4 regions of the Micromonospora humidisoli genome follow, and region 1 is predicted to be linked to each of the others. Evidence: riboswitches for the same ligand, from Rfam matches in the RefSeq annotation. Region 1 holds a riboswitch; each other region holds the start of a gene.
What was found. A riboswitch is a leader RNA that binds a small molecule or an ion and turns the genes downstream of it on or off. The one in region 1 is predicted to bind cyclic di-AMP.
Positions count from the first base shown of each region.

Region 2: linked by a shared signal. The riboswitch ahead of JQN84_RS25955 (C39 family peptidase) and the one ahead of JQN84_RS14460 (coiled-coil domain-containing protein) in region 1 are both predicted to bind cyclic di-AMP.
Region 3: linked by a shared signal. The riboswitch ahead of JQN84_RS17890 (coiled-coil domain-containing protein) and the one ahead of JQN84_RS14460 (coiled-coil domain-containing protein) in region 1 are both predicted to bind cyclic di-AMP.
Region 4: linked by a shared signal. The riboswitch ahead of JQN84_RS32255 (C40 family peptidase) and the one ahead of JQN84_RS14460 (coiled-coil domain-containing protein) in region 1 are both predicted to bind cyclic di-AMP.

Region 1 covers NZ_JAFEUO010000003.1:781,306-783,499, reverse strand. The annotation lists gene JQN84_RS14465 (YibE/F family protein) at 1-467, shown strand, start outside; cyclic di-AMP (ydaO/yuaA leader) riboswitch at 634-765, shown strand; gene JQN84_RS14460 (coiled-coil domain-containing protein) at 769-1,794, shown strand; gene JQN84_RS14455 (carbonic anhydrase) at 1,926-2,194, opposite strand, start outside.
Region 2 covers NZ_JAFEUO010000008.1:41,741-43,934, reverse strand. The annotation lists gene JQN84_RS25955 (C39 family peptidase) at 1-824, opposite strand, end outside; cyclic di-AMP (ydaO/yuaA leader) riboswitch at 1,098-1,242, opposite strand; gene JQN84_RS25950 (hypothetical protein) at 1,615-2,194, opposite strand, start outside.
Region 3 covers NZ_JAFEUO010000004.1:688,576-690,769, forward strand. The annotation lists gene JQN84_RS17880 (HelD family protein) at 1-22, shown strand, start outside; gene JQN84_RS17885 (cation diffusion facilitator family transporter) at 130-1,044, shown strand; cyclic di-AMP (ydaO/yuaA leader) riboswitch at 1,211-1,342, shown strand; gene JQN84_RS17890 (coiled-coil domain-containing protein) at 1,347-2,194, shown strand, end outside.
Region 4 covers NZ_JAFEUO010000003.1:271,237-273,430, reverse strand. The annotation lists gene JQN84_RS32255 (C40 family peptidase) at 37-1,077, opposite strand; cyclic di-AMP (ydaO/yuaA leader) riboswitch at 1,090-1,226, opposite strand; gene JQN84_RS11910 (C40 family peptidase) at 1,382-2,194, opposite strand, start outside.

The DNA of each region.
Region 1 (2,194 bases):
CCACCGTCACCGAGCTGGCGCACGCCAATCCGGGGCTGTCCCGGTTGCAGCTCTACCGGGCGGCGACCCGGGTCGGCCGGGCGCACATCGCGTCCACGGTCAACACGATCGTGCTGGCGTACGCGGGCGCGTCACTGCCGTTGCTGCTCCTGCTCACCGCCGACAGCCGCCCGGTGAGCCAGATCCTCACCAGCGAGTTCCTGGCCCAGGAGATCGTCCGCAGCGCGGTGGCGACCCTCGGCCTGGTGGCGGCGGTGCCGCTGACCACCGGGTTGGCCGCGCTGGTGGTCACCGCCGGACGGGGGCCGGCCGACGCCGGTACGGCCGGGCCGACGCCCGCCCCACGTCCCGCCCCCGACCGTGCCGAGGCGTGGGAGGCGTTGAGCGCGCCCCGGCACGGCGAACCGTCCACCCCGGCCCCCGCACGGTGGCCGGACCCGGAAAGGAGCACGGACACCGCATGGTGACACTGCGCTGCGTGACCGAAGGCGAGGTCGCGGCTGTCGGCCACGTCACTGATTACCACTCGCTATCGGGAAAATACTCATTTGGTCGGGTTGCGGGCGTAGATCCCCGGTACGACTCTCGGGTAACCTCGCTGCCGGTCACCGCCGAAGGCGCCCACCGGAGCCAGCGGTGCCACCGCCCAATCGCCGTACGGCGAGCCGGGGAACCGAGCACCTGGGGTGAATCCGCGCCAGCGGTAGGGGCCACTTCCGTCCCGAACCCGTCAGCTAACCCGGTCGGCGGTCGACGGAAGGGACAACTGTGACGGCACCCCTACGCCACTGGTGGACTCCGGTGGTGGCCGTGCTCGCCGCTCTGGCGCTGGTCGCCGGCCCGGCCGCCGCCCCCGCGGCGGCAGCACCCAACGCGCCCACCCCCTCGGGGCACGAGGAGGACGAGGAGCCCAAGCTGCTCACCGACGTCATCGAGGCGACGAACCGGGAGTACTCGGCGGCGAAGACCCGACTGGAGAAGTCCAAGAAACGCCAACTCGAATACGCCATCGAGGTGGAGAAGGCGGAGCAGGAGCTGGCGGCGTTGGCTCCGCAGGTCACCGAGATCGCCGCCCAGTCGTACCGGACGGGTCGGGTCGGCGCGGTCGCCGCGCTGCTGGAGAGCGACGCCCCGGACGCCTTCGTCCGGCGGGCCGCCGCCCTGGACGAGCTGAACATGGTCAACGCCGGCAAGCTGGCCGAGGTCAACAAGGTCAAGACCCGGGCCGAGCAGGCCAAGCTCGCCGTCGACGCCGAGGTCCGTGAGCAGCAGAAGCAGGCCAACCTGATGGCCAAGAAGAAGACCGAGGCCGACAAGGCACTGGCCCTGGTCGGCGGTCGGGGCTTCACCGGCGGCCTGGTCGACGCGACGTCCCCGGTGGCCCGCGTCGCACCCGGCCAGACCGCCAACGGCGAGTGGCGCGGGGAGTCGTGCAGCGAGAACGACCCGACCACGTCCGGGTGCATCACCCCGCGCACGCTGCACATGTACAAGGAGGTCAAGCGGGCCGGATTCAACCGGTTCGTCGGCTGCTACCGCCCCGGTGGGCCGTGGGAGCACCCCAAGGGCAAGGCGTGCGACTGGTCGTTGCAGAAGAGCGGGTTCAGCCCGTGGCACAACAACGACACCCGGATGTACGGCAACAACCTCGCCGCGTTCCTGATCCGCAACTCGGACCGGCTGGGCATCTACTACGTGATCTGGAACCGGCAGATCTGGTTCCCGGCCAACGGCTGGAGTTCGTACTCGGGACCGTCCAACCACACCGACCACGTCCACGTGTCGCTGTTGTAGCGGGTGCAGCTGGGCCGAAGCTGCGGTGTCCGGCGTTCCGGACACCGCAGCACCGGCCCGGTGAGTTGATCGAGGCGCACGATGAGGGCCGCCCGGCTGAGCCGGGCGGCCCTCATCGTGACCGGTGCGGGTCAGGAGGCGACGGGTGCCGTCGCGGCACCGGCCGGCACGGCCGGTGCCGGCACCGCGGCGGCGGGCGCGGGCAGCTCGGGGGCTACCTGGCGCACCTCACCGGCGGCGAGCCGGTAGGACATCCCGACCACCGCGCACCGGCCGGCGGCCACCTCGGCGGCGATCACCGGGGAGTTGCCGAGCAGCACCTCGACGGTCTGCGCGATATGGATGTCGACGATCCCGTCGATGTCGTGCACCCCCTGCTGGGCCGCGCGACGCAGGCTCG
Region 2 (2,194 bases), on a different contig from region 1:
CAGTTCGCCAGGGTGGTCACGCCGACCCAGTAGGCCGGCAGGGACGGGTCGGCCGAGTCGGCGATCCGCACGGTACGGCCGTTGTCCCGGTAGCCCACGGCGGCGACGTAGTGGCCACCGGGGAAGGAGTGCCAGCCGCCGTCGAGGTCGGTGGCGTCCCCGGCCACGTTCGCGACCACGGCCCGCTTGTCGGTGACCGCCGCGACCACGTCGGCCCGCAGCCGCTCGACCTGCGCGTCGCTCGGGGTGCCGGCGAACATCCGGGTCCGGTACGGATCGCCCTTGACCACGGCGTTGAGCACCCGGGTGGTGTCCTCGGCCGAGTTGGTGCCCATCTCGGTGGTGCCCAACTGGGCGGCGAGGTCGTCCTGGCCGCGCTCGATGCCGGCCGCGCTGAGCGCGTTACGCACCGCCGCCGGGCCACAGTAGTAGTAGGTGATCTGGGCCTGGTAGTCGTAGCGCAGAACCTTCGACGACGGCGGCTTCGGGGCCGCCTTGCGGGTCAGGTCCGGGTCGACGGTGGGACGGGACTTCGCCCGGGTGACGCGCGGCGACGGGGTGGGGCTCGCCGACGGGCTGGCCGTGGGGGTGGCCGACGGGCTGGCCGGGGCGGGCGTGGCCACCCGGGCCTGGGCGCGGCTGGCGACGTCGTCGAGGCGGGGGGCGGTCTCGGCCACGGCGGTGGCGCGCTGCTGGTCGGTCGGGGCGTCGTCGACCCCGGCGGCCAGGGCGGTGCCACCGGCGGCCAGGACGAGGACCGCCGCCGAGCCGACGACCATCCGGTACGGGCGCTGGGCGCCCAGTCGGCGGAGCTGTCGCTTCATGTGGTGCTTCACGGGGTGTTCCTCCACGGGGCGAGGCGGCCGGGCACGCCGGACCGGCACGTGGCGGGTACGCCACGCGCGGATCGGGTGTTTGGGCCGCTCGTTCGGTAGGGTCCGCCCGACGGGAGCCGGGCGGATCGGCGGGTCGCCCGAGTGGGGTCGGGCGGCGGGGTGGACGGCCGGGTCAGCGCGTCAGGCGCGACGGTCCGGCGGCACCCCGGCACCGAGGTGGAGGGATTACCGAGGGGGTGGGGTCATGCTGCACGAGGAGGGAACTCCTTCCGCTGCCGCCGACCGGGTTAGCTGACGGATTCGGGCGGGAAGATCGCCCTACCCCGGGCCGTGGCCCGGAGATTCACCCCAGGTGGTGCGTGTGGGTCCCCGGTTCGTGACAAGCACGATTGAGCGGGTCGGCGCGGCGTCGCCTGCTGCGATCGGGAACCGCACCGGACCGCAGCGACACTACTGGTCGCCCTTGCCTCCCGCCAAGCCCTGTGACCTGCGTAAACATCGCCGGGCAGGCCGATGTGCGGGGCGTTCGGGCAGCCCGGGTGCGGGCCGGGGACGAATGGTCGTCCGGGCCCGTCGGGGCCGTGACCGGACAACCGACCCGCAACCTCCGATGATCAACGAAGTCGATGTGACCGGGTGTGACGGGCTGTCCGGTTCCGCCGCTGCGTGACCGCGTCCACACCCGCCTGGGTAACAATTCGGTCCCCGGGACTCCCGACCTCCCGACCTCCCGGCCCACCCGGCCCGGGGTGGGACCAGGCGGTAGTCGCGGGGCGGGTCAGCCCACCCGGGCCGGGTGCCAGCGGGTGGCCGGGGTCGGGCGGGTCGCCGCCGACGTCGCGGCCCGGGGCAGCGGCACCCGGCCCGGACGCACCCGCTGCGTCGCCGCGTACGCCTCGGCGGCCAGCGACCGGGCGGCCTCGGCGGCCAGCTCGGCGTCCCGCCACGCGACGCGTTCCCGCCAGTGCGCCGCCCGGTACGCCGCCCGCCGGTCCTCCCGGACCGCCCGGGCGAGCATCACCTCGTGCTCAACGGGGTGCCGGCGCGGGTCCCAGCCGTCGCGGTGCGCGAAGACGTCCCGCAGCCGCTCCACCGACAGTTCGCCCCGCCAGTGCGCCGCCACCGCCTCCTGGTGCAGCCACCGCTCCCGGCCGGCGTACTCGGCAGGCGTCCGGGGGGTACGCGGGGTGGGCAGCGCCCCCGCGCCGGTGAACCGTCGGGCCGCCGTCTCCGCCTCGTCGTACTCCTGCCAGGCCCGTTCCAGGGTGTCCTGCGCGGCCAGCCAGGCGGCCCGGTGACGGCGGGCGGTCTGGGCGGCCCCGGCGGCGGCCACGGTCACCTCGTCGGCGTAGCGGCGC
Region 3 (2,194 bases), on a different contig from region 1:
CACCGTCGAACCGACCGGCTGACCGCCCGGAACCCGTCCCACCTGGCCGGACGACCGACCATCACTTGCATACATAGCGATGTGAGCATAGATTGGAGCCGGTCCGCAGCGGCGACGGAAGGTGTGGACGTGGGCGCAGGTCATGACCACAGCGCGACGGTCAGCAACGCCGCGCACCGGCACCGGGGGCGGCTCTGGGCGGCGTTCGGGCTGCTCGCCGTGCTCATGGTGGTCGAGGCGGTGGCCGCCTTCGGCACCGGCTCGCTGGCCCTGCTCTCCGACGCGGGGCACATGTTCACCGACGTGCTCGGCATCGGGATGGCGCTGGCCGCGATCACCGCCACCCGGCGGGCCGCCCGGGACCCGCAGCGCACCTTCGGCCTCTACCGGCTGGAGGTGCTCGCCGCCCTGGCCAACGCCGTCCTGCTCAGCGGGGTCGCGGTCTACGTGCTGATCGAGGCGGTCCGCCGGTTCGGCGAGCCGCCCGAGGTGCTGGCCGGCCCGATGCTGGTGGTGGCGGTGCTCGGCCTGCTCGCCAACATCGTCGCGTTCGGCCTGCTGCGGGAGGGCGCCAAGGAGAGCATCAACCTGCGTGGGGCGTACCTGGAGGTGCTGGGCGACCTGCTCGGCTCGGTCGGCGTGATCGTGGCGGCGCTGCTGATCGCCGGCACCGGTTGGTGGTGGGCCGACCCGCTGGTCGCCGTGGCGATCGGCGTGTTCATCCTGCCCCGCACCTGGCGACTCGGCCGGGCGGCGGTACGCATCCTGGTGCAGGCCGCCCCGGAGCACCTGCCGGTGACCGCCGTGCACGACCGGCTCATCGCCGTGCCCGGCGTCGCCGAGGTGCACGACCTGCACGTCTGGACGCTCACCTCGGGCATGGACGTCGCCTCGGCCCACCTCACCCTGGCCGGCGACGCCGAGGTCGGCACGGTGCTGGCCGCCGCCCGGGGCGCCCTGCGGGAGGACTTCCACATCGAGCACGCCACCCTCCAGATCGAGCCCGGGGCGACCCCGGGGGCGTGCGGACCCGCCCACTGGTGACCCCCACCCCGGGCCGGACGGTCAGCCCCGGCGGGTACTCCCGCACAGAGATCACGGGAATTTGCGCTGTTTGCCCCTTTTGAGGGTATTCACTCTCGTACCCTCAGTCACGAGGTAGGCAGGCGTCACACGCGTACCGGTAGGCTCGGCCCCGGTCTCCGCCAGGCGGAGGCCGCCGCCTAATCGCCCGCCCGGGCGAACCGGGGAACCACGTTCCTGGGGTGCATCCGCGCAAGCGGTAGGGATCTTCCGTCCCGAACCCGTCAGCTAACCCGGTCGGCGGCTGACGGAAGGACATCCGCATGCACGTACGCACCACCACGCGGCTGCTGGCCGCAGTCGTCACGGCGCTGGCCCTGGGCGTGTCGGCCGCGCCGTTCACCCCGGCCGTCGCCGCGCCCACCACCCGGCTCGCCGCCCCGGGCGACGACGACGAGGGCGGCACCCCGGCGCTGCGCGACCAGCTCGACGCGGCCAGCAAGGGCTGGCTGGAGGCCAAGGCCGCCCTGGAGCGCTCCACCAAACGCCAAAAGGAACTCGACGGGCAGCTCAAGACCATCGAGGGGCAACTGGTCACGCAGACCGCCAAGGTCGGCGAGATCGCCGGCGCGGCCTACCGCACCGGCCGGCTCGGACCGATGTCCGCCCTGCTCAACAGCAACACCCCGACCGGCTTCCTGGACCGCGCGGCGGCGCTGGAGACGGTCGCCACCCGGGAGGACCAGGAACTGCGCACGATGATCGAGACCCGGGACCAGGCCACCCGGACCCGGGCCGCGGTCAGCCGGGAGATCACCGAACAGCGCAAGCAGGTCGCCACCATGGGCAAACGCAAGGAACAGGCCGAGCGGGCGTTGGCGGTGGCCGCCGCCGACAAGCCGGCCCCCACCTCCCGCGACTCCGGCAGCTCGGACGGCACGTCCACCAGCAACGCCAAGGGGGCGCCCCGCAACTCCGACGGCTCCTGGCCGTCCGAGTCGTGCAGCGTCAACGACCCGACGCCGGCCAACGGCTGCATCACCCCGCGTACGCTCAACGCCCTCAACCAGGCCAAGGCGGCCGGTTTCACCAGGTACGTCTCCTGCTACCGGCCCAGCGGCTCCGGGGAACACCCCAAGGGCCGGGCGTGCGACTTCGCCGCCCAGAAGGG
Region 4 (2,194 bases), 510 kb from region 1:
GTCGGGGCCCCGGGTCCGGGGCCCCGACACGGTGGCTCAGCCGGGTCGGCCGTAGCTGTTGACCGGCCCGTCGTCGACCCGCTTCATCGTGATCGGTTTGCCCGCCTGGGAGGCGTGCACGACCCAGCCGTCCCCGACGTACATTCCGACGTGGTGCAGGTCGGAGTAGTAGAAGACCAGGTCGCCGGGGCGCAGGTCGGCCCGGCTCACCCGGTCGGTGACCTGGCGCTGCTGCCGGGCGTTGTGCGGCAACGACACCCCGGCCTTCGCCCAGGCCGCCATGGTCAGCCCGGAACAGTCGTAGTTGTTCGGTCCGGCCGCGCCCCACACGTACAACTTGCCGATCTGGGCGCAGGCGAACTTGACCGCCGTACCGGCCGGACCACCTGGGTAGCCTGCGGGGCACGGCGCCGGGCGCAGCGGCCCGCCGCCGCCGTTGCCGTAGACCTTGAGCCGCAACTTCTGCAACCTGTCGATCTCGGTGTTGATCTGCTTCTTGCGGGCCGCGAGCTGCGCTTCGGTACGGGTGAGCTGGGCGACCATCTCGTCCAGCGGCGCCTTGGTCGCGGCGAGTTCGTCGCGCAGTTCGGCGACGGCCCGCACCTCGCGCTGCTGGCGGCTGGCGAACCGGTCCAGCAGCCCCAGCTGTTCGACCACCTGGCTCGGGTTGCGGCTGCCGAGCAGGGCGTTGACGGTGGACATGTTCTCGCCCTTGTACGCCTGCACGGCGAGGCCGCTGACCTGGTTCATCGCCTGGTCGACACGGCGTTGCAGGGGGGCGATGCGCTTGCCGAGCGCGTCGGCCTGCCGGCGCTTGGCGGCGAGGTCGATGCGGGTGGCGTTGTGCTGTTCGATGAGCGGTTCGAGCTTGTTCCAGTCCTGGTCGATCTGCCGTTCGATCTCGGCGACCGAGGGGTCGGCGTGCGCCGCCGTAGGGCCACCGGTCAGTACGACCGCTGCGGCGGCCAGGGTGGCGAGGGTGGTGGTGAAGCGGGACCAGCGTGGGCGCGGCACCGTCGTGTTCCGGGCGACCTGGGTCGTCCGGTGCGACGGCGGCCGCGGGGCATGGTGTGCCACCGGGCTCCGGGCTCCTTCTTCCTCGACCGCCTACCGGGTTAGCTGACGGGTTCGGGCGGGAAGGGAGCGCCCTACCGCGGCGGTCGCGGATTCACCCCGGCGTACCTGGGTCCCCGGCTCGCCCGGAGGCGACTCGGCGGTGCCGGCCGACGCCACCCCGGGTGGGGCGGACCTGGTGCCGACCGACGATTGACCAGAGTAGAGATGGTCGTTATCGATCCGCAACCCGCCGGGCCGGCACACTCGGTGACCGGAAAACACGCAACCCCCGGCCCATCGGGCCGGGGGTTGACGTCTGCGCTGGTCAGGGGCGGCGGAAGCCGGCCACCGGCATGTAGTTGATGCTGGTCACCTGGACCGGCTTACCGGTCCGGGGCGCGTGCACCATCATGTCGTTGCCCAGGTAGAGCCCGACGTGGTGCAGGTCGCTGAAGAAGAAGACCAGATCGCCGGGGCGGGCCTCGGAGCGCGGGATGGCCTTGCCCTCGTTCCACTGCGCACCGGTGAAGTGGGTCAGCGAGATACCTGCCGCCTTGTACGCGAACTGGGTGAGCCCGGAGCAGTCGAACGAGTTCGGCCCGGTGGCGCCCCAGACGTACGGGTCACCGACCTGCGCGCAGGCGGTCGCGATCGCGGTCCGGGCGGCGGAGCTGACCACACCGTTGATCGTGGGGCAGCCGTTCACCTTCACCGTGGTCTTCGGCATCGCCGCCTGCAGCCGCTTGATCTCGGCATTGATCTGCTTCTTCTTGGCCGCGAGTTCCTTCTCCTGCTTCACCTCGGCGGCGATCAGCGTGTCGAGCTTCTGCTTCTCGGCGTCGTACTTGCGGCGGACCACGAGCACGGCCTCGACCTCCCGGCGCTGCTCGGCGGCGAGCCGGTCCAGGATGGTCAGCTGCGTGGCGAGGGTGCCCGGCTTGGTGGTGGTGAGCAGCGCGCTCAGCTCCTGCGAGGGGCCAGACTTGTAGTAGCGGGAGGCGAGGTCACCGACCCGGCCCAGGGCGAGTTCGCTCTGCAGCGCCAGCGGCTCGATCTTCTTCTGGAGGTCGGCCGCCTTCTTGCGGTTGACCTTCAGCTGCTCCTGGACTTTGTGGTGGCTCTCGATGGTCGGTTCGAT